Regions from separate parts of the Rhodoferax sp. AJA081-3 genome, predicted to be linked through region 2. Evidence: riboswitches for the same ligand, from Rfam matches in the RefSeq annotation. Region 2 holds a riboswitch; the other holds the start of a gene.

Region 1 (11,985 bases), 2.1 Mb from region 2:
GGTACAACGGGTCTGCCTTGGACTGCAGCAGGCTGATGACCCGCTGCGCCGCGCCCGCATCACCTCGGTGGGCCAGCAGCAGGCTGCCCTGCAGGCTCAAGCCCACGGGCTCGCCCAGGCCGTGCACGATGGACGGCCACAGGTAACAGGAGCGCAGCCCCCAGGCAAACACGCGTGCATCGGCACACTCCAGCTCCGCCACCGGGCTCAGCATGCCGGCCGCTGTCCAGGCCGCGGCATCCGACCCGGACTCGGCATTGGGACCGGGGCCACTGGCCGGGTCAAACACATCCACGCGGTGGCCGGCGCGGCTCAACTCCAGCGCCAGCAAACGCCCCAACAAACCTGCACCTGCAATACCGATATGCATAAACACTACCCCTTGCTGATGGGAATATAGATTTCGCTACCCGCCTTTTTAAACGTGTCTGACATGGACTGCATGCCATCACTCAAGGCCTGCTCGTCGCTGACGCCCTTGGTCTTGGCGTACTCGCGCACCTCTTGCGTGATTTTCATCGAACAGAACTTGGGGCCGCACATCGAGCAGAAATGCGCCACCTTGGACGCGTCCTTGGGCAGGGTTTCGTCATGGAAATTGCGCGCCGTGTCCGGGTCCAGCGACAGGTTGAACTGGTCCATCCAGCGGAATTCAAAACGCGCTTTCGACAAGGCGTCATCCCGCGCCCGCACCCCCGGATGGCCCTTGGCCACATCGGCCACATGGGCGGCAATCTTGTAGGTGATGATGCCGGTCTTGACGTCTTCGCGGTCTGGCAGGCCCAGGTGTTCCTTGGGTGTGACGTAACACAACATGGCCGTGCCGAACCAGCCGATCATGGCCGCGCCAATGCCACTGGTGATGTGGTCGTAACCGGGCGCAATGTCGGTGGTCAACGGGCCCAGCGTGTAGAACGGCGCCTCGTCGCAGTGCTTCAACTGCTCCGTCATATTGGCCTGCACCATGTGCATGGGCACGTGGCCGGGGCCTTCAATCATCACCTGCACGTCTTGCTGCCAGGCCTTCTTGGTCAGCTCACCCAGGGTACGCAGCTCGGCAAACTGGGCCTCGTCGTTCGCATCGGCACCACTGCCGGGGCGCAGGCCGTCGCCCAGCGAGTAACTCACGTCGTAGGCCTTCAAGATCTCCGTCATCTCATCGAAATGGGTGTAGATGAAATTCTCTTTGTGGTGGGCAATACACCACTTGGCCATGATGGAGCCACCGCGCGACACGATGCCGGTCACCCGATTGGCCGTCAGGTGGATGAAGGGCAATCGCACGCCGGCATGCACGGTGAAGTAGTCCACGCCCTGCTCCGCCTGTTCGATCAGCGTGTCGCGGAAGATTTCCCAGGTCAGGTCTTCGGCGACGCCGCCCACCTTCTCCAGCGCCTGGTAAATCGGCACGGTGCCGATAGGCACCGGGCTGTTGCGCACGATCCAGTCGCGTGTGGTGTGGATGTTTTTGCCGGTGGACAAGTCCATGACGGTGTCTGCACCCCAGCGGATGGACCAGACCAGTTTCTCGACCTCTTCCTCAATGCTGGAAGTGACGGCCGAGTTGCCGATGTTGGCGTTGATCTTGACCAGAAAATTACGGCCAATGGCCATGGGCTCCAGCTCGGTGTGGTTGATGTTGGCCGGGATGATGGCGCGGCCGCGCGCGACCTCGCTGCGCACAAACTCGGGCGTCATGATCTTGGGGATGCTGGCGCCAAAGCTGTTGCCCGCCAGGCGCGCCTCGCGCTCGACATTGCCCAGGTACTGCTCCATCCATTCCAGCTTCTGGTTCTCACGGATGGCCACGTATTCCATCTCGGGGGTGATGATGCCTTTGCGGGCATAGTGCATTTGGGAGACGTTGGCACCACTGCGGGCGCGGCGTGGCTGACGCTGCAGGCCTGCGGCCTGGGCACGCAAGGCGGCCAGTGCATCGGTCTCGCCATTTTTGAGGCCATCGTCCAGAGCAAAGGGCTTGCGGCCTTCATACAACTCGGTGTCGCCGCGGGCGTCGATCCAGCCCTGGCGCACCAGTGGCAAGCCCTGGCGAACATCGATGTCGGCGGCAGGGTCGGTATAGGGACCGGAGGTGTCGTACACCGTGACCGCCTCGCCATTGCTCTGCATGATTTCACGCATCGGCACCTGGATGTCCGGGCGGCTGCCGGGCAGATAACGTTTGGTGGAAGCGGGAAGCGGCTCGCGGGTAAGGCGGATGAACTGGGCTAACTTGTCGGGTGCGTTCATGGTTCTATATCTCCGGTATGGACCCGAAGACAAAGCGAAAACACAGCCCCGCAAACCCTGAAAAGAGGCAGCTCAAACGGCGCTTGGCCATTGGCTGCTCTGCACTTCTTACGCTGGTATGAACCAGATCAAGTTCACGGGTTTGGAATCCATCTCAGCGCAACCATTGCGCACCCCGGGCAGGGCGGAGTGTACGACAAAGCCAGGACCATACCTGCGCATGGATGTGGCAGAACGTGCCGCTCAGCCTACAGCCATCTTCGCGTACGACGCCCGTTCAATCTCTTGCACCTCCACGCACAGCTGCACGTGCAAACCCGGCGGCCACACACACGCCGTATGCAACGCGCCCAGCAAATCCTTGGACAGCGCCTGCTTGGTTTCAAGAGACCGGCCGCTCAGAATGGCCAACTTGGCATGCACAAAGGCCCGACCACCTGGCGATGTGCCCACCAGAAATGTATGGAGGCGTACCGCACGGCTCTTGATGTCGACTTCCTCTTCAAACTGGCCGCTGGCCACCAGCGCTTGGTTCAATGCCAGCAGGGCCTGATCGGCATCAAACTGGGGCAGGTTGTCGGTGTATTCGATGGTGAGATGGGGCATGTTTTTCGTTGTGGTTGCAAACGTCTGCAAAGCTAGCTGTTTTCCTAGACACTGACTCCATGGCGCTCGCCTCCGGTCAGAGACGGCCGCGCCAGATTGTGCACAATCGCCGCCGCCACGTCGGACGGATCGGCCAAGCCACCCTGGTGTTGGCGTTGGATAAAACGCTCAACCTCCGGGAAATCGATCACGCTGGATGCGCGAATCATCGCCTGCATAAGTCTTGCCGTCATCAGGATTGCAACGGCACCGACACCACAGCCTTGCCGCGCAGTGCCCACAGTTGCGATGCCGAAAGCACAAACGTGGCCACCAGCAGCCCAATCGACACCGGCTGCACAAACGCCGCATGGCCCGCCAGCATGAAGCCCGCATGGATGGCGCAGGTCAGAAAACCCAGTGCCGCCAACAGCTTGTAGAAAAACATGCCAGTGTGCACATCCGCCACCACCCGGCTGTGCGCATACAGCACCAGCGCAATGATGGGGATGTTCAGCAGCAGATTCACCTGGTTGCCACCGGGGATCCGAAACAGCTCCCACTCGTGCCAGAAGGCAGCGTCTATCTGGTGCGTGATGAGGACGGTGGCATTGGCTAAAAAGAGCCAGTGCAGGCGGGATGCAGGGGTCATGGTGTTGGCGGCTTAAAGCGCTTTTCCTTGTCGTACGGAAACACGTCGTGCACATGCCCCGCCTGGATGCGGTCCTTGTGACCCTGCCAGAAAGAAGCCTCCAGCAAGTCGGCGTGGTGTTTCATGAAGATGCTGCGCACGGCCGGGTTGCCCAGCAGGAAGGGTCCAAAGGTTTCGGGGAAGACGTCCTTGGGGCCTACGCTGTACCAGACCTCGCCAGACATTTCATCCTCTTCATTGCGCGGGGCGGGCACGGTGCGGAAGTTGCAGTCGGTGATGTATTCGATCTCGTCGTAGTCGTAGAACACCACCTTGCCGTGGCGGGTGATGCCAAAGTTCTTCCACAACATGTCGCCGGGGAAGATATTGGCGGCCACCAGGTCCTTGATGGCGTTGCCGTATTCGACCACGCCGCGTTCGATCTGCTCGCGGGCTCGCACGGCCGCCGGACTGGTGTCATTGGCATTGGCGCCGCCCGCATCAAAGGCTTCCTGCAAGTAAATGTTGAGCGGAATCATGCGCCGCTCGATGTAGACGTGTTTGATGATGACTTCTACCGTGCCGTCGCCATCGCGGTCGCTGATCTCCAACTGGCTGGGGGCGAACTTCTGGATCTCTTCTATCAGTTCGTCACTAAAACGGTCCCGCGGAAAACCCACCTCGCTGTATTCCAGCGTATCGGCCATGCGGCCCACGCGGTCGTGTTGTTTGACCAGCAGGTACTTGCCCTTGATCTGCTCGCGGGTCGTGTCCTTTTGCGGCGGGTAGTAGTCCTTGATCACCTTGAACACATAGGGAAACGACGGCAGATCAAACACCAGCATCACCATGCCCTTGATGCCCGGCGCGATGCGGAACTTGTCGGTGCTGTGGCGCTGGTGGGCCAGCAGGTCGCGGTAGAACAGGGTCTTGCCCTGCTTGGCCAGACCCAGCGCGTTGTAGATTTCGTTGCGCGGCTTGCGCGGCATCATGCTGCGCAGAAACTGCACGTAGGCCGACGGAATCTCCATGTCCACCATGAAGTAGGCACGGGCGAAGCTGAACAACATCAGCAGATCGTCTTCGCCAAACAGCGCGGTGTCGATCACCAGTTTGGACCGCTGGCCATGCCGCTCCTCCGCCGCATCACCCGCGGCATTGCGGCCCGTGGCCGGCACTTTGGTGTGCAGGATGGGCAGCGCAAACGGAAACTCGTTGAAACCATTGATCAGCTTGCCGACGATGTAACAGCCCTTGTTGCGGAAGAACAGTCCCGTCAGCACCTGGATCTGGAAGTTGGCGCGTAACTTGGCATCGCCCAGCCGCTCCATCATGGCCTGCTGCACCAGGGCGCAGTAGTGCTCCAGCCGATCGAAGGGGCGCTGCAGGTCAAAGTCCATCACCATGGTCAGCAACACGCTGGTCATGGTGTCGCGCGTGGGGTAGTAGGAGCGGTAGGTGGGGCGTTTTTCGGACTCGTCGTTCTCGATGTATTCGGTGCTGACGGCCGGGCGCACAAAGATGAAGTCGTTCTGGAAATAACTGCGGTGCAGGATCTTGGTGGTAACCGAGTTGAAAAAGGTCTCCGCCAGCTCGGGCTGGTGGTGGTTCACCAAGAGGCCGATGTAGTGCAGCTTGATCTGCTGCCAGATGTCCATGGACTGGTCACCGGCTTTGAACTCGCGCTCCAGCCGGCGCGAACACTCGGTGACCCGCAGGTCGTAGAATTCGATGCGCTCGCGCTGGGCCCGCTGCTGGCCGTGCCAATCCGCGGTCTCGAAGCGGTGTTTGGCGCGGGCCGACTCGGTGCGGAACAGCTGGTAGTGGCGGTTGAAGCCGTCCATCATCGCCTTGGCGATGTCGTAAGCAATGGAAGAGTCCAGTCGGGTTGGAAACATTTTGCTCACTTATTTATAGCTATACCGTCAACAATTACGGGGGCTAAAGCCGAATTTTGCTTAAGCCTACTCGTGGCGGGCAATCAGGCGAATGCCGGCCAGCGCCTGGCGGTACAGCGCCTCCAGATCTTCTGCACCGCTCACTGTCATGTGCAGGTCTTGCAGCAGACCATCCTGCAGGCCGTAGACCCAGCCGTGCAGGGTGACGCCCTGGCCCCGCGCCCAGGCGTCCTGCACCACGGTGCTCTGGGCCACATTGACCACCTGTTCGATGACATTGAGCTCACACAGGGCATCGGCACGGCCATGTTCGGGCAACGCCTCCAGCAGGTGACGGTGGCGGTCGCGCACATCCTGGATGTGGCGCAGCCAGTTGTCGGCCAGCCCCACCCGTGCGCCATCCAGCGCCGCACGCACGCCCGCGCAGCCATAGTGGCCCACCACCATGATGTGCTCCACCTTGAGCAGGTCGATGGCGAACTGGATGGTGGACAAAGCGTTCAGGTCCGAATGCACGACCACATTGGCCACATTGCGGTGCACGAAGACCTCGCCGGGCTCCAGGCCCGTGATCTGGTTGGCGGGCACGCGGCTGTCGGAGCAGCCTATCCACATGTACTTGGGCCTTTGCTGGGCCTTGAGGTTGGTGAAGAAGCCAGGGCGCTCGGCCTCCATGCGGGCGGCCCACGCGCGGTTGTGGGCGAAGAGGTCGTTGAGTTTGTCTGCCATCGGTAAGCTCCTTGTTGACTTGCTATTTCTTGAGTGAGTGGCGCACATTCCAGTCCAGCAGCCCGTAGCGGGCGCGCTCCTGCTGGTCGTCTTGTGCGTTGAATCGGCACGGCGCTGCGGATGGTGGGGCCGTGGTGCCAGGCCCCGAACTGCAGGTGAACGATTCCTTGTTGCCCAGTTTCCAAAGGCCCTGGGTATTGCGCACTTCGCCAGTGAAAAACATGGCGCGGGGTGCCTCCAGCGGGTTCTGGGGCTGTGGCGTGCGCAACAGGTTGCGGCCCGCGTTGATGTAGGGGCCTTCCACACCTACCAATGGCAGCAGCGTGGTGAACATGTCGCGGTGGCTGGCCGGCAGCGCCTGCTGCGGGCCACACTGCAAGCCCTCACCCCAGATCACAAAGGGCACCTGGCGCTGCAGGTATCGGCGTGATGCATCGGCATACAAACCGAAGGAGCGCACATTGTGGTCACCGGTGGCGGCGACGACGGTGTTGGCCTTGAGCGGGCCCCTTTGTACATCCTGCACAAAACCGCCCAGCAGGTCGGTGGCGTAGTGGTAGGTGTCCAGGTTCAGCAGCAAGGTGTCGGATGTGGTTTCGCCCTTCCACAGGGCCATGTCACGCGGCACACGCTGGTAATCATTGGGCAGGTCGTAGGGGGGGTGGTTGGTGCTGGTGAGCACGAACACAAAAATGGGTTTGTCCGCAGGCTGCGCCGCGAGGCGTTTGCTCAAATACTTGAAAACATAACTGTCCCAGACGCCCCATATGCCCAGGTCGGCGTCGGGGTAGTGTTCTTTTAACGTATTGGCATCCACCACCTCGTCAAAACCCTGCACCGCCAGCACACGGTTCAGGTCGCGCCAGCCGGACCGGGCCGAGGTGACGAATAACGTCTGGTAACCAGCGTCCTTGACCACTTTGGGAATGGCCCAGGGGATGGGCTTGCGCCCAACATCGCCCATGGTCAACGGGGTGATGGGGGTGGAGAACAGGATGGCTTCCAGCGAGGGGTGGGTACCGGGTTGGGCAGAATCGAAGTTACTGAAGCGGCAGGCCTTGCTGGCATCGGCCAGCGTGGGTGCCATGCGGCCCAGCACATCGAACGTGGGCCCGTGGTACAGCAGCGGCTCGGCGCTCCATGACTCCATCAGGAAGAAGATCAGGTTCTTCTTGGATGTGCCCGCGGGCAAGGCTTCGTGTGCGGTCAATGCCGCCTTGACCTCGGCCTCGCTGCCGTGGGGCATGCCCAGAACCTCGGCCGCAGCCAGCGGCGAATCAAAACCCATGGCCTTGAGCCCGGCCAATGGGTTCTGCAGATTCTGCGACTCGCCCCGACTGTCCCAGGCGTACTTCAGCGCAATGGGGCCATTGGGCACCATGTCGTTCAGGAATTGGGAGGTGGTAACGGTCAGGTGCTGGCGCTGCAAGGCCATCTGCCGCAAAGTACCCTTGCCAGCAAACAACAAGGCCAGCAGCACCACCGTTGCCACCAGCAGTTTCACCGCGACGTGGCGCGACTGGAACACGGTGTCGGGCTGAAGGCGCGCAAGCAACAAGCGATGCACCACCACTGCCGAAAAGGTCAGCACCACGGCTAGCAGCAGCGTCCACACGACCGGAAAGTCATGCCAGATGGTTTGCAAGACGGCGGTGGTGTCGTCTTCCACCAGGCCAAACACCAGCGAATCAATGGGTGTTTTGTAAAAACCGAAGTAATGCAGATTGACCAGGGACAGCATCACATAAAAGAAGGCGACGCCCGCCGCAATGCGCCCCTGCACCTTGCCCGACACCCAGGGCAGTACCAGCAGCAGGAGAAATCCCGCCACGGCACTGACCTTCAGGTCAAAACGCAGGCCTTGTACCAGCGCGCCAAACACATCACTCTGCGCGGCCTGGTAGCCCGCAGGCCAGAAATACGCCAGCTGGCCCAGGCGAATCAACGATAGCGCCAGCACCAGTGGCACCACCAGCACCCAGGCGCGCAACAGGCCGCGCAGGGTGCCATGGAGGAGTGTGTTCAGTGTGCGGGTAAGGGTGGACTTCATCAGCCCTACATTGTCTCAGCGAACAGCTCCCGCCCGATCAGCATGCGGCGAATCTCCGATGTACCCGCACCGATTTCGTACAACTTGGCATCGCGCCACAGGCGGCCCAGTGGGTATTCGTTAATGTACCCATTGCCGCCAAAGATTTGCACACCCTCACCTGCCATCCAGGTGGCCTTCTCGGCGGTCCACAGAATGACGGAAGCGCAGTCCTTGCGCACCTGGCGCACGTGTTCCACGCCCAACAGGTCCAGGTTCTTGGCCACGGTGTAGGCAAAGGCACGACCGGCCTGCAGCACGGTGTACATGTCGGCGACCTTGCCCTGGATCAGCTGGAATTCGCCAATACTCTGGCCAAACTGCTTGCGGTCGTGGATGTAGGGGATGACGTTGTCCATGACGGATTGCATGATGCCCAGCGGGCCGCCGGTCAGAACCGCACGTTCGTAGTCCAGGCCGCTCATCAGCACCTTGGCGCCGCCATTGACCGCACCCAGCACGTTTGCGTGGGGCACTTCGACGTTGTTAAACACCAGTTCACCCGTGTGGCTGCCGCGCATGCCCAGCTTGTCCAGCTTTTGCGCGATGCTGAAGCCCGGCATACCCTTTTCGATCAGAAAGGCGGTGACGCCGCGCGCGCCCAATTCAGGCTCTGATTTTGCATAGACCACCAGCGTGTCTGCGTCGGGGCCGTTGGTGATCCACATCTTGTTGCCGTTGAGCAGGTAATAACCGCCCTTGTCTTCGGCCTTGAGCTTCATGCTCAGAACGTCAGAACCAGCACCCGGCTCGCTCATGGCCAGCGCGCCCACGTGCTCGCCGCTGATCAGCTTGGGCAGGTATTTGGCGCGTTGTGCATCGGTGCCATTGCGCTTGATCTGATTGACGCACAGGTTGCTGTGGGCGCCGTAGGAGAGGCCTACGGAGGCCGACGCGCGGGAGATTTCTTCCATCGCAATCATGTGGGCCAGGTAGCCCATGTTGGCGCCGCCGTATTCCTCGCCCACGGTGATGCCCAGCACGCCCAAGTCACCCATCTTGCGCCACAGGTCCATGGGGAACTGGTCGGTCTTGTCGATCTCGGCCGCGCGGGGGGCGATCTCGGCTTGGGCAAATTCGCGCACGGCGTCGCGCAGGGCGTCAATGTCTTCGCCGAGTTGGAAGTTCAGGCCGGGTAGGTTGTTCATGGTGGTTGTCTCCTGTTGCTCTTGGGGGTTTGGGTATGTATGGATTGGGGCGGCTGGGTCAGGCCTTGGTCTTCTTGGGGGCTGGTTTGGCAGCCGGCTTGGTGGCCTTGGCCAATAGTGCGCGGGCTTCTTTTTCGTGGGTCTTCAGTTCGTCCAGATTGGCCTGCAAGTCGGTCATCTGGGATTCCAGCTGCAGGCGGTGTGCGGCCAGCACATCCAGGAACTTCTGCAGCTGCGCACCAGTATCACGCGGGCTGTCGTACATCTGGATGATCTCCTTGGCCTCGGTCAGCGACAGGCCCAGGCGTTTGGCCCGCAGCGTGAGCTTGAGACGCGTGCGGTCGCGCCCGCTGTAGACGCGACTGCGGCCACCTGGGCCGGTTCGCTGGGGCTCCAGCAGCCCCAGGTCTTCGTAAAACCGGATGGCGCGGGTGGTCAGGTCAAACTCGCGGGCCAGATCGCCAATGCTGTAGGTTGTGCTCATGGATCCTGAGTGAACAAGGGCGACAGTGGCTTCAAATGACGCCACCTAGAATGCCCATTTTGTTGACGTTTACGTAAACGTCAATTATCCAATAAAAAGGCGCCCACCCCATGAACGATCTGGAAATGCAGCTCCACTACCCGCTGGGCGAGGCGCTGGCCCCCAGTGGCGGCACGCTGGAAGTGGCGCCCGGCGTACGGTGGATACGCATGACCCTGCCCTTTGCGCTGAACCACATCAACCTCTGGCTGCTGCGCGATTGTGTGGACGGGGTGGAGGGCTGGAGCATTGTGGACTGCTGCATCCACCGCGACGAGGCCAAGGCGCAGTGGGAATCCATCTTTGCCCATGAGCTGCAAGGCCTGCCGATACTGCGGGTCATCGTCACCCACATGCACCCCGACCATATTGGCCTGGCGCACTGGCTGTGTGAGCGGTGGAGTGGGCGCGGCGCCGGGCCGCCCCAAGGCGCGCCCAGCCCCCTCGGGGGGCAGCGCAGCAGCGAAGACGCAAGCGTGGGGGCTCATCGTGAATGCCGCTTGTGGATCAGCGCCACCGATTACCAGGTAGCCCGCCTGGGCTGTTTGGGTCCCACCGGCTTTGGCGGCGACCGTGCAGCGGAATACTTTGCGGCCCACGGCCTGAACAGCCCCGAGGCGGTGGAGCAAATCAAGGGCCGCACGGGGTACTTTCCGTCTCTGGTGCCGTCCGTGCCGCCACAATACCGGCGGCTGATGGATGGCATGGTGCTGGATATCGGCGGGCGAGGCTGGCGCTGCATCAGCGGTTATGGCCATGCGCCGGAACACATTGCACTGTACTGTGCAGAGCTCAACGTGTTGATAGGGGGCGACATGATGTTGCCCCGAATCAGTACCAACGTCAGCGTTTACGAGCAGGAGCCCGAGTCCAATGCGCTGGTGCAGTTTCTGGATTCCATCGACAAGTTCCGCGCACTGCCCGAAGACACACTGGTACTGCCCTCGCACGGTAAGCCGTTCACGGGCATGCACACCCGCATCCAGCAGTTGCACGACCACCACCGCGACCGACTGGCCGAGGTGATGGAGGCCTGCACAGAACGCCCCTGCTGCGCCTTCGACATACTGCCCGTGTTGTTCAAGCGCCCGTTGGACATGCACCAGACGACCTTTGCCATGGGTGAGGCCGTGGCCCACCTGCACGCACTGTGGTTTGCCGGCCAACTGCAGCGCACCACAGACGCGCAAGGCGTCTACCGGTTTGGCCTGGCGTCCGCTTAGGCGACCTGCACCTCGATCTTGCGCGGCTTGACGTGTTCGACCTTGGGGATATGCAAGCGCAACACCCCTTGGCGGAACTCTGCGGCCACCTTGTCGCGGTCGAGTTCCTTGCCCAGGGTGAAGCTGCGCCGGTAACGTGGATAAGGCACCTCGACATGGCTGGCCTGCAGGTCCTTGACCCATGGCAGGCTCATTTCCCCTTCGACAAACAGTGTGTCTGACTCGACCCGGATGCGCAGCTTGTCTTTGGGCACACCCGGCAAATCTGCATACAGGGTGATGCCCGAAGAGTCTTCGACCACGTCCACCAAGGGTGTTGTAACACCCTCCTCAGGCGTATCGGCAAGCTGTTCTTTGGCAGTGCTTTTGTCGATCATGGTGTGCTCCTTTCCTTAGTGAATTTCTATGTGGCGGCGTTGCGCAGACTCGCGGCGCTTGACACTGACACACAAGATGCCGTCCACATACCGCGCGGTCACCTGGGTGGGGTCCACATCGTCGGACAGGCTGACGGCGCGGCGGAATTTGCCCACAAACCGCTCCTGGATGTGCACGGCCTCGCCACGGTTCTCGCCCGCCAGTTCAGAACTGCGCTCACCCGATACGGTGAGTACGCCGCGCTCTATGGTCACGTCAATGGATTTGGGGTCCAAGCCCGGGGCAAAGGCGTAGATTTCAACGGAATCGGGCGTTCCGCCAATATTCAGCGCCGGGAATTCCGTACGCCCGTCGCCGCGTATGCTGGATGGGGTGTTCGCATACCGTTGGAATTGGCGCTGCAAGCGACCCAACTCCGACAACAAGTCACGCGATGTGTAGGTTCGGTACATGGCTGGTCTCCAAGAAGTCCGCCGGCCCTTCCGGCGGGTTCAGGGAAAAAAATTGGGGCGGCATTTTTTGATTTCAAGG
Region 2 (11,985 bases):
CCCAGGCCTTCGGACAAAACCTTGCCTGCCTCCAGCGACACCAAGGTGCCCAGGGCCTGCTTGTGCTCGCGCAGCTCTTCACCCAGCAAACGCACCAGCTCACCGCGCTGTGGTGCGGGCACCGTGCGCCATGTTTGGTGCGCGGCATGGGCGCGGCTGATCACCGCGGCCACTTCGGTCAAAGAGGTTTCGTGCACCTGGCCCAAGGCTGCGCCATCAATCGGCGAGCGTGATGGCAAGGAGCCGCCGGTGTAGGCGGTGCTGGGCACGCCCAAGCGGGTGAGCAGGGTTTGGATGGAATCGGTAGGGGTAGACATGGGCTCTCCGTAAGCGGTAAAAACGGTCGGCTTAACCGATGGACTCGACTTGGCGCGACTGCTGGTACGCCTTGCCAAAGCGGTTGGCCAGGAAAGCTGGCAACTCTACCTGTTCCTGGCGGATGAAACCGGACTGTGGCAACTTGCCCTCACGGAACAGATCGACCGCTGCGCAGATGCCCGCAGCCGTGGTGATCTGGATGGCGCTCAGCGGAGCCTTCTCGTCCCGGTCGGCAAAAATCTTGCGGGCAAACACTTCTTGCACCAGCTGGCCATCGCGCTCGCCGCTGACGGTTACAAACACCAGCACCACGTCCTGCATAGTGAGCGGGATGGACTTGCGCAGGATGTCCTTCAGGTTCTCTTGGTCAAACTGCATGCCCAGCTCTTGCAGCAGCATCTTCATGATGTCGCAGTGGCCGGGATAACGCACGGTCTTGTAGTCCAGCGTCTGAACCTTGCCCTTCAGTGTTTCGCACAGGGTTCCCAGCCCGCCGGAAGTGTTGAAGGCTTCGTATTCGGTGCCGTCCAGCGAGAAGTGTTCCATGCCTTCCAGCGGCAGCACCTCGATGATTTCGCCATTGCGGATCGCTTCGCAGGGGTGGCAGTACTCGTTGATCAGGCCGTCCACGCTCCAGGTCAGGTTGTATTTCAGTGAATTGGTTGGGAAGGCTGGCAGTGCTCCCACGCGCATCTTCACCTCGTGCAGCTTGCTGAACTTCTTGCTCAGGTGGTGGGCCACGATGCCGATGAAGCCGGGTGCCAGGCCGCACTGGGGCATGAAGGCGGTCTTGGCGCCTTCGGCCATGCGCATGATCTCGCGGGTGGCGGCCACGTCTTCGGTCAGGTCAAAGTAGTGGCAACCCGCTTCCAGCGCCTGGGCGGCGGCCATGGTGGCCAAGTGGTAGGGCAGGGCGTTGATGACGGCGTCATAACCCTTGAGTGCACCGCGCAGGGCCGCGGCGTCCGAGGTGTCGATCTGTGCCAGCTCCAGCGGCAGGTGGCGCAGCTTCTTGAGCGCCTCTTCGCTGCGGTCTACCACCTTGACCTGGTAGTCACCGGAACCCGACAACAAGGTCGCAATCGTTTGGCCAATGTGGCCCGCACCCATCAGAACAACACGCATAACAATCTCCTGGTAATTGATTTGGATGGAACAAGTCTAGGCGCGAGTCCAGACGAATTAAATCGACAATGTGACGTATTGATTGTCAAAGCAGACGATTCGTCATACCATTTGGTCAATATGATTTTTCCGAAGCCATGAGTACCGTTGCATTGCGTGACCAACTGGACCGCGACCTGCTGGCGCTGTTACAGGCCAACGCCCGCGCCTCCACCGCCGACCTGGCCCGCCAGCTGGGCGCCGCCCGCACCACGGTGCTGGCCCGCCTGGGCCGCATGGAGCGTGAGGGGGTCATCGCCGGCTATACCGTGCGCCTGGGGCAGGATGTGCGCGACATGGGCTTGCAGGCCTTTGTCGGCATCACCGTGCAGCCCAAGGCCGGCCGTGAGGTGGTGCGCCAGATCTCGCGAATGCCCGAGGTACGCCAACTGTGTGCGGTCAGTGGCGAGTTCGATTACGTGGTGCTGCTACGCGCCGAGTCGGCGTTGCGCATGAATACGTTGTTGGATGAGATGGGCAACTTTGATGGCGTGGTGAAGACCACCACCTCCGTGGCGCTCGAATGGAAGATTGACCGGACCTGAGTAGCAAAGGCCAGCCCGCGTGCCCCCCCGTTTACAATCGGGTTACCGGGCCGGTATTCACTGCCAGCCCGCAAACGCTAGGGGTGCTGACTGTCGTGAGGCGGTCGGCTGAGATAACACCCTGGAACTTGATCAAGGTAATACTTGCGCAGGGAAGCGTGGTGAGTACATGCCCTTGTTCCATCTATGGAGCGCCGGGCCTATCGACTATCCGCGTTCCCCTGCCATCGAACGAAAAGGTGAACTGCGATGGCGCTCCGTCTGAATCTGAAACTGTCCCCCTGTGCTGCCGCATTGGCCGTGATGTTTGTCACACCCGTCTGGGCACAGGCTGGCGCCCAAAGCCTGCAAGGGGTCACCGTCACCAGCAAGGCCGCACCGGTGCTGGATGTAGACCGGGCTGACGTGGGAGGCCTGGGCCAGGCGCTGGCCAAGACGCCGCAAAGCGTCTCCGTTCTGGGTGCGGATCTGCTGGCCGCCACGGCCTCCAGCAGCCTGTCGCAGATCATCAAGCTGGATGCCTCGCTGGCGGACAGTTACAACACCACGGGCTACATCGAGGGCATGTCGGTGCGCGGTTTCCTGCTGGACCAAAACAACAACTATCTGCGCAATGGCCTGCCGGTGACCAACTATGCGCCCGCTGCGCTGGAGAACAAGGAGCGGATCGAGGTCTTGAAGGGTGTGGCCGGCTTGCAAGCCGGTGTGTCTGCCCCCGGTGGCCTGGTCAATTTTGTTACCAAGACTCCGCAGGCGGACGCGTTCACGGCTGCTTCTATCGGTGGAGACGGCAACGGCGGCAGCAAGGTGCACCTGGACAGCAATGCGCATTGGGGCGCGGTCGGTGTGCGCGTCAATCTGGCAGCCGAAGACCTGCGCACGCAGTTTGACCGTGCCGACGGCAAGCGCGAATTCGCCAGTGTGGCCTTGGCCACAACTGCGGCACCCGGTACCAAGCTATCCGCAGATCTGGAATACCACCACAAGAAGCAGCCCTCGGTCCCTGGCCTGGGCTTGTTGGACACCAATGGCGATGGCGTGGCCGACACGCTGCCGGCCAGCAACTATTCGCGTTTGAACCTGAACAACCAAAGCTGGTCGCAGCCCTTTGAGTCCACCAGTACCAACGCCCAGTTGGCCATCGACCACCAGATCAACACCGACTGGCAGGCCCGTGTGGGTCTGGGTACGCAGCGCACCGTGGCGCACGACCGCCTGGCTTTCCCCGATGGTTGCAGCACCGGCCCCAATTATGTCTACCCCGGGCTGTGCGCCAACGGCGATGTGGATGTTTATGACTACCGCAGCGAAAACGAAGAGCGCAGCACCTGGGCCTGGGACGCCAAACTGCAGGGCCGGTTGGGAACACAACACCGCGTGACGATGGGCCTCAGTGGCCGCAGCGCCCGTACCGATCTCAACCCGACGCAGGCCTACAACTTTGCAGGCACCACGAATATCGACCGCCCCATTGCCCTGCCAGGCGATGGCGCGGCCAACGACCTCAACACCAACAGCCGCGAACGCGCGGTTGACGTGCATGCCTCGTTGGTCAGCGACCTGAGCACCACGGTGCAAAGCTTTGTTGGTATCCGCACTTCACGCGTAACCCGCAGCAGCGAACGCAGCGACGGCTCCCGTGCCATCGCGTTTGAGCAAACGGTGACCACGCCATGGGCCGGCCTGTCCTGGTCGCCACTGGCCGGCACCATGGTCTATGCATCCTGGGGCCAGGGTACTGAGCTGGAGGCCGTGCCCAACCGTTCCAACCGCTTTGTGAATGCGGGCCAGGTATTGCCGGCATTGAAGAGCGAACAAACCGAGCTGGGCATCAAGTGGCAGATGAGCCCCCGCATGCTGGTAACCGCCGCAGCCTTTAACATCGACAAACCCTATGCTGACGACCAGCCCACCGCCAGCGGCATACCCCTGCGTGTTGCCGGCGGCAAGACTGCACGGCACCGCGGCCTGGAGCTGGCGGCCGTGGGCCAGGTGGATGCGCAGTTGTCGGTGCAGGCCAGCCTGAGTTTGCTGGACGCCAAGTACACCGCAGCAGTAGACCCCGCCTTGGTGGGCCAGACCGTGACCAATGTGCCCAAGACCAAAGCCTCGCTGTTTGCGGATTACAAAATCGCAGCCTTGCCCGGCCTGTCGCTCAGCGGCTTGGTAGCACACGAGAGTGGCAAGACCGTTACCGCCGATGGTTCGGTCAGCCTGCCTGCCGCATGGCAGCTGGATACCGGTGTGCGCTACCAGAACCGCCTGATGGGCAAATCCACCCAGTGGGCGCTGAATGTGGAAAACATCACCGACCGCAGCTACTGGCGCGAGGCCCCCACGCAGTACTGGGGCGCCAACTATGTGTTCCCCTCCACACCGCGCACGGTGCGGGCCCGCGTCACGGTTGAGTTTTAAAAACTTGTGGGTCAGACCACTCGCGAAGCGATGTGCTCTGACCCCAACGGATTAGAAGGAAGCCATGGAACCACGCCTCATCTGCCTGATAGGCGCAGAGTGCACCGGCAAGACGACGCTGGCCCAGGCCCTGGCCGAGCAGTTGGGTGGGCTGTGGGTACCGGAATACCTGCGCAGCTTTACGGACCAGCAGGGCCGCACGCCCGAGCGCACGGAGCAATTGCAGATCTTGCAAGAGCAGGTGCGCCAGGAAACGCAGGCCCTGGCCACCGCCCGCCGCCAGCAAAAGGCCCTGGTGTTTTGCGATACCGCGCCCCTGCTCACCGCGGTTTACAGCGATTGCGTTTTTGCAGACACCTCGCTCTACCCGCAGGCCCATGGCCTGCATGCGCGCTATGCGCTGACCCTGCTGCTGGAGCCTGACATTCCGTGGGTGGCCGATGGCCTGCAGCGGGATGGCCCGCAGGCTCGCACCGCCGTGCACGCGCGTATCGGGCAGGCTCTTGCGGACTGGGCGTGGCCGCATGTGCGCATTGCAGGCACAGCCGAACAGCGGCTAGCGCAGGCGTGTGACGCGGTGGCTAGCGCTGTGCGCTGAGGACGTATACAAAGAATTGGCCGATAGCCCCCGATAAATATGGCGGTACCGCTATCGAAATGATAGTATTCACTAGGTGGATTCCTGCGGCAGCGTTCGGGCTGTTGGCCCCCGCCTCATACTGTCAAAGGACCAGAAATCGGCGGGGGCCAACAGCCCGAAACGCTGCTAAGGTGTTTGTTTTGGACGCGAGTGTGGAAGGACAGTTCGGGGCCGACTCCCGACGTTGGCGAGTGACTGGTAACTGGCAATCAGTTCATCGATTCTTCCATCGGTAGGGGGACTCCACCAGCCAGATCGCAGGCACTTCGGGTTAGGCTATGTATTCGTCCTAGGTCTTTTCTGCTCGATCGCCACCGTGAAAGACGACCAATCTCACTGGCTAACTCTCTAATTAATCAGAGCCTTGGGTCGGGCTTGTGCCCGCCCGGCGGCTTCCAAAGCACTTAACTCAGCTAGCGGAATGCTAATCGTCCAAGCCTTCTTGTTTTCCTCACCAATGGAGTGTCCGTACACGCCATGAATTAGAAATGCTGAGCGCACCAACTCAAACTTCACCGGCTCAAAATTCAAAACGGTGGATGCGATCCAAGGAGTCAATGGGGCAACCCGCGCGCGCCAAAGAAATTGACCCTCGAAGTCCGCTCCCAAAATCGTGAGCTGGTTACTTGGACCCTGTCGCACTGTTACGAGTTGAGTCCCCGTTGTGCCCCATTTCCTTATGCCCAGGCGTTCACTGTTAACTCGAACGATCTCGCCACGACTTGGTACAGCCAGCTCAGAATAAAACAACCAGGCACCATACTTCGTTGCCGCAGCATAGCTATCTGACCAAATCGGCCATTCATGTAGTTCTTTGAAGTCACCACCGAATGGCCTGTCGGTAGATTTCAGCGTCTTTAACAACCCGCCTTCACTCATTTGCCCTATTTGATCGAGCGCTTCTGGAATCTCCTCGATGACAACCGCAGAGCTAGTGAGGTTCCAGCGCCGAGAATCAATGACTGCGTCCTTTGATGCCTCAATACGATTGAGCAGCAAGCTATACCCGCTCACTCCATTCTCGCAACGACTTGCATTCGTACGCCGATCCCAAAACGGAATCTGCTGTGTTTTGGTAGCGACTCTGAATGCATCGGTGACACGCGCCAACGTATTTTTCGACTCCCGATCCTCAAGAACCCAGGTGGAGAATTGATTGGCCCATCCAGTTCGGATTTCTCTCACAACATATTTACCCAATGGATTGTCAAGGTAAGAGATTTGCAGGCAGGTCCCAGGTTTCACCGGTGGCTGTTCAGTAAAGAATTCTTTTTTATCCCTTTCAAGTGGGTAGAAACAATTGGGTGAATCCTTGTCGCCTAATTCCAGATGCGCGTACGTATGTTGCATCGACGCGGGCGACCAATCATCGCCGCCGTCGGCAACGCCTTTGAGTCCCAACTTGATGTCGATTGAACTTAGTTTGACGGATGTGAGTAAATGCGCAATGTCACCAGACCGCAACCCACCTGTTTCATCGACCAAGCTATCTATAGCGATTGGTCCATTGCGACTCTCCGAATTGCATAACTTGGAACTTTCAGTGCGGGCTGCATTCCAGATGCTGCCTTCTAGAAAGACCGTCAACCCTGGATACCAAACCGGGGAGAGCAACACCGTTACGATCAAGAACCCTATCAATTTGCCCGCCGGTGCTTTAAATAGCTTGAAGGCTATAAAGTAGGCACCAAAACATAGCATTGCGACGCCGAATGCGAATAGTAATAACAAGTGCTCTACGTACATGATCACCTCACCTTAGTAACATACAGAGCGCTCCCAGCATCTGCACGCCTAGGTTTTACCACGTGGAAATTCCTACCCGACTTCACGATCAAGTTTGCCACAGCACACATGTGGCAGCCATTCTCATTGTGCAATTCGATCTAGTCATCCGTAATGTTGTAAGGCGTACCACCCTTGATCCCACAGGCTCAACCGGGACTGATTCTCGTGCGAAGAAGTCATAGATCATTTGCTTTGGTGGGATCATGATTGCGGCAAACCTGCTGGCTGGATTTCCTGTCGTAAGTGACCGGTTACTAGTAATTTGGGGTCGAACTCGGGCTTGCAGAGCCGACTCGCCAAATTCAGCTAAGTGTCTAGAACGGTTCGATAGCACATTCCACGCCGAGGGCAGATGGCATGGCCGGTGAGCAACGCCCGGTCGGCGATACAGTCGCCTCTGGATCAATCGGCCCACATCCCCCTGCGGTAGACTGCCTCAATCGTTCCCCTCAACCTTTTGCAGGACCCCACCACCATGACCGAACTCGTCGCCTACAGCCTGGAAGACGGCATTGCCACCCTGACCCTGAACAATGGCAAGGTCAACGCGTTTTCACACGAGCTGATTGCAGCGTTCAATAGCGGACTGGACCAGGCCGAAGCGGCCGGTGCGGTCGTCATTGTTACCGGGCAGCCCGGCATTCTGAGCGGTGGTTATGACCTCAAGGTCATGATGGCCGGGCCACAGGCCGCCATTGATCTGGTCGCGGCCGGCTCCACGCTGGCGCGGCGCATGCTGGCCCACCCGCAACCCATCATCGTGGCGTGTCCCGGCCATGCGGTGGCCAAGGGTGCCTTTGTGCTGCTGTCGGCTGACTACCGGATTGGGGTCGAAGGTCCGTTCAACATTGGCCTGAACGAGGTCAAGATCGGCATGACCATGCACCATGTGGGCATTGCCCTGGCGCGGGACCGGTTGACCACACCGGCCTTTCAGCGCTCGGTCATCAATGCCGAAATGTTCTCGCCCCAGGGCGCGCTGGCCGCCGGTTTCCTGGACCAGGTGGTGGCGCCCGAGCAACTGCTCAGCGCGGCAGTCGAAGTGGCACAGCAGATGAAGAAGCTCAACATGACAGCCCACAAGAACACCAAGCGCAAAGTGCGCAAGGCGCTGCTGGATGGGCTGGATGCCGCCATCGAACTGGATAAAACCATCAGTTTGATGTAGTGCTTGTTAGTGTTTTAGGCCTCTAGCCCCCGTCGAAACTCATCGTGGCGCTATTGTTTTAGTAGTGTTTGGCAGATGGTGCGGCTCGGTCGGGCCTGGGCCGGGACTCCACCAGGCTTGCGTTGGGTCAAGTCGCCGCGCCGGGGCGACCCCTAGAATGGTTGAATCCCCACGCCCCGAGACCGCCGCATGTCCTCCACCCTGATCCGCCGCCTTTTGCTTGCACTTTTGGTCCTGGGCCTGCTGGGTGCAGGCATTTGGTGGGCCAAACGCACCAAACCGGTGGCCGTGCTGGTGACCACCATTGACCAGGGCCGGGTCGAATCCAGCATTGCCAACACCCGCGCCGGCACGGTCGAGGCCTGCATGCGCACCAAGCTCTCCGCCACCATGGGTGGGCGCATTGAGGTGTTGGCGGTCAAAGAGGGTGACAAGGTCAAAAAAGGCCAGCTGCTGATGAAGCTGTGGAACGACGACCAGCAGGCCCAAAGCAGTTTGGCCATGGCCCAGGTAGAGACGGCGCGCAAACGCGTGGTCGAGGCCTGCACCGTGGCAGCCAACGCCGAGCGCGAGGCCGAGCGGCAGACCACGCTGTTCAAACAAGGTTTTATCTCCGGCTCGCGTGACGAACAGGCCCGCTCCGAGGCACAGGCCCGCCGCGCCGGGTGCGACGCCGCCAAGGCCGATGTGGCCCAGACCCAGGCCCGTGTCAACGCCACACGCGTGGAGCAAAACCGCACCGTGTTGTATGCACCCTTTGCCGGCACCGTGGCCAAGATCGTGGGCGAGGTGGGTGAATATTCCACTCCGTCCCCACCCGGTGTGCCCACTCCACCGGCTATTGATCTGATTGACGACACCTGCCTCTATGTGCGCGCACCCATGGACGAGGTGGATGCGCCCAAGATCAGCGCCGGGCAAACCGTGCGCATCAGCTTCGATGCCCTGCCCAAACAGTCTTTCCCCGGCAAGGTCAAGCGCGTGGCACCGTATGTGTCGGCGGTGGAGAAGCAGGCCCGCACGGTAGATATTGAAGCCACACTGGACATTGCCGCAGACAAAACTTCACCCCGCCTGCTGGTGGGCTACAGCGCCGACGTGGAAGTGGTGCTGGCCCTGCGCGAGAGCGTGGTGCGCGTGCCCACCTCGGCCTTGCAGGAAGGCGGCCGCGTGCTGCTGGCAGGTGCAGACGGCACCTTGCAGGAACGCAAGCTCAAGACCGGCCTGGCCAACTGGGAGTACACCGAGGTGCTCGAAGGCCTGGCGGCCGGTGACAAGGTGGTGACCTCGTTGGAGCGCGAAGGTGTCAAGCCGGGTGCACATTTCGTTGTGGACGAAAAGCAAAAGAAATGACTGCCCCCGCGCAAATTGAGCTCGCTGGCATCGAGCGGGTCTTCCATCTGGGTGACTCCGAGGTGCATGCGCTGCGCAACCTGAGCCTGAGCATTGCGGCCGGGGAATACGTGGCGGTCATGGGCCCATCGGGGTCCGGCAAATCCACGTTGTTGAATTTGCTGGGCCTGCTGGACCCGCCCAACAGCGGTGTTTACCGCCTTGAAGGGCGCGATGTGACCACGCTGTCGCCCGACGAACAGGCGAAGGTGCGCAGCGAGCGCATAGGTTTTGTGTTCCAGAGCTTCCACCTGGTGCCGCGGCTCACCGCTGCAGAGAATATTGCCCTGCCTATGGTGCTGGCGGGACTGGCCCCCGCGCAACGTGCCGCTCGGGTCAAACAGGCGCTCAAAGACTACGGCCTGGAGAACCGCGCCGACCACCGGCCCGATGAACTCTCGGGCGGGCAGCGCCAGCGTGTGGCCATTGCACGCGCCACCATCATGCAGCCGGCCATGATCCTGGCGGATGAACCCACCGGCAATTTGGACCGCGCCACGGGCGAAGAAGTGATGCGCCTGCTGGAGGGCCTCAACGCCCAGGGCGTGACCCTGATCATGGTCACCCACGACGCTGTGCTGGGTGACCGTGCCCACCGCCAGTTGCGCATGGAAGATGGTGGCATTCAGCGCGACGTGCGCAACCCACCCCCCGTTGCAAGCGATTCGCCATGCGCAGCTCCGACCTGATCCGCTTCGCGCGGGACGCAGCCACGGGCAACCCGCTGCGCGCCTCGCTGCTGGTGTTGGCCATGGCGATTGGCGTGGCGGCGGTGGTCGTTTTGACGGCCTTGGGCGACGGCGCACGTCGCTATGTGATGAACGAGTTTTCCTCCCTGGGCAGCAACCTGGTCATTGTGTTGCCCGGGCGTTCCCAGACCGGTGGTTTCAACCCCGGCAACGCCATCACCAACACCACGCGGGACCTGACGATTGACGATGCCCAGGCCCTGCAGCGTGCAAGCGCCGTCCACCGCGTGGCACCACTGGCCGTGGGCACGTCCGAGATCAGTGCCGGTGGCAAGCTGCGCGAGGTCATGGTGGCGGGCACCGTGTCGCAGTACGCACAGGTGCGCCAGCTGGCACTGGCCCAGGGGCGGTTTCTGTCGCCGGGTGACTGGCGCCGGGGTGCTGCAGAGGCGGTGATCGGCTCCAAGGTGCGCGACGAGATTTTTGGTACCGCGCCCGCGCTGGGGCAACTGGTACGCATTGGCGACCGGCGCTTTCGTATTGTGGGCGTGCTGGGTAACAGCGGCCAGGGCCTGGGCATGAACACGGATGAGCTGGTGTTTGTGCCGGTTTCATTGGCGCAGGCCATGTTCAACAGCAACACCCTGTTTCGCATTTTGGTGGAGGCCACGGGGCGCGAAGCCATTGGCGCGGCCAAGCAGCAGGTGGCCGACATCATCCAGTTGCGCCACGAGGGCGAGCAAGACGTGACCGTGGTCACGCAGGACGCCGTGTTGGCCACCTTTGACCGCCTGTTGGGCGCACTCACACTCGGCGTGGCCGGTATTGCCGCCATCAGCCTGGCGGTGGCCGGTATCCTGGTGATGAATGTGATGCTGGTCTCGGTGAGCCAGCGCACCGCCGAGATCGGTTTGCTCAAGGCCCTGGGCGCCACCGGTGGTCGTATACGGCTGTTGTTCCTGGCTGAGGCCAGCATGCTGTCGCTGACCGGCGCGGTGGCCGGATACGTGCTGGGGCAACTGGCTGCGGCCCTGATCCGCCAGCTGTACCCCACCTTTCCGGCCTACCCGCCGGATTGGGCGGTGTTTGCGGGGCTGGCCACGGCACTGAACACCGGCATTTTGTTTGGTGTGTTGCCTGCGCGTCGCGCTGCCAAGCTCGACCCGGTGCAGGCTTTGTCCAAACGCTAAGACATGCTGATAAGCGACGCCATACGCCTCGCCCTGCGCGCCATCGTGGCGCAGCGGCTGCGCAGCTTTCTCACGCTGCTGGGCATTGCCGTGGGTATTGCCTCGGTGATCTTGCTGACGTCGATTGGTGAGGGCATACACCGCTTTGTGCTGGCCGAGTTCACCCAGTTTGGCACCAACATTGCCAGCATCTCGCCGGGCAAGGTCAAGACATCTGGTCCGGCACCCACCGGCATACCGACGTCCGTACGCCCGCTCACGCTGGACGACGCTCGGGCCTTGCGCAACCTGCCCCATGTGACCGGCATGACGGCCACCGTCTGGGGCAATACCGAAGTAGGCGGCAATGGCCGCATACGCCGCACAACGGTCAATGGTGTAGGGGCCGACATGCTCAAGGTCTACAGCATCAAGGTCAAGACCGGCCAGTTTTTGCCGGATGAGGCGCTGGAGAACGCCCGTGCCTTTGTGGTGCTGGGCGCCAAGCTCAAGGCTGAGTTGTTTGGCAGCACCAACCCCTTGGGCGCACGGGTGCGCGTGGGCAATCTGCAGTTTCGCGTGATTGGGGTGCTGGAGGCCAAGGGCCAGTTCTTGGGTGTGGACCTGGACGACGCGGCCTACATCCCCACGGCGCGGGCGCTGGAGCTCTACAACCGCGACGGCATGATGAAGATCG

The links. Region 2 has a riboswitch for thiamine pyrophosphate ahead of HZ993_RS20225 (TonB-dependent siderophore receptor). Riboswitches for the same ligand answer to the same signal wherever they lie in the genome.
Region 1: it holds a riboswitch for thiamine pyrophosphate, as region 2 does, so the genes downstream of both, thiC (phosphomethylpyrimidine synthase ThiC) here and HZ993_RS20225 (TonB-dependent siderophore receptor) in region 2, are expected to answer to the same signal.

The regions. Positions count from the first base shown of each region.
Region 1 covers NZ_CP059068.1:2,263,799-2,275,783, forward strand. The annotation lists gene HZ993_RS10560 (FAD-dependent oxidoreductase) at 1-370, opposite strand, end outside; gene thiC (phosphomethylpyrimidine synthase ThiC) at 376-2,250, opposite strand; TPP riboswitch at 2,338-2,438, opposite strand; gene HZ993_RS10570 (5-carboxymethyl-2-hydroxymuconate Delta-isomerase) at 2,494-2,856, opposite strand; gene HZ993_RS10575 (hypothetical protein) at 2,901-3,089, opposite strand; gene HZ993_RS10580 (DUF6713 family protein) at 3,089-3,487, opposite strand; gene aceK (bifunctional isocitrate dehydrogenase kinase/phosphatase) at 3,484-5,364, opposite strand; gene can (carbonate dehydratase) at 5,431-6,093, opposite strand; gene HZ993_RS10595 (LTA synthase family protein) at 6,116-8,143, opposite strand; gene HZ993_RS10600 (isovaleryl-CoA dehydrogenase) at 8,149-9,330, opposite strand; gene HZ993_RS10605 (MerR family DNA-binding transcriptional regulator) at 9,389-9,814, opposite strand; gene HZ993_RS10610 (MBL fold metallo-hydrolase) at 9,925-11,076, shown strand; gene HZ993_RS10615 (Hsp20/alpha crystallin family protein) at 11,073-11,453, opposite strand; gene HZ993_RS10620 (Hsp20/alpha crystallin family protein) at 11,469-11,906, opposite strand.
Region 2 covers NZ_CP059068.1:4,323,441-4,335,425, forward strand. The annotation lists gene HZ993_RS20210 (aldehyde dehydrogenase family protein) at 1-317, opposite strand, end outside; gene HZ993_RS20215 (saccharopine dehydrogenase family protein) at 349-1,443, opposite strand; gene HZ993_RS20220 (Lrp/AsnC family transcriptional regulator) at 1,581-2,027, shown strand; TPP riboswitch at 2,097-2,199, shown strand; gene HZ993_RS20225 (TonB-dependent siderophore receptor) at 2,277-4,442, shown strand; gene HZ993_RS20230 (AAA family ATPase) at 4,507-5,040, shown strand; gene HZ993_RS20235 (hypothetical protein) at 5,431-6,828, opposite strand; gene HZ993_RS20240 (crotonase/enoyl-CoA hydratase family protein) at 7,346-8,038, shown strand; gene HZ993_RS20245 (efflux RND transporter periplasmic adaptor subunit) at 8,228-9,391, shown strand; gene HZ993_RS20250 (ABC transporter ATP-binding protein) at 9,388-10,119, shown strand; gene HZ993_RS20255 (ABC transporter permease) at 10,101-11,309, shown strand; gene HZ993_RS20260 (ABC transporter permease) at 11,313-11,985, shown strand, end outside.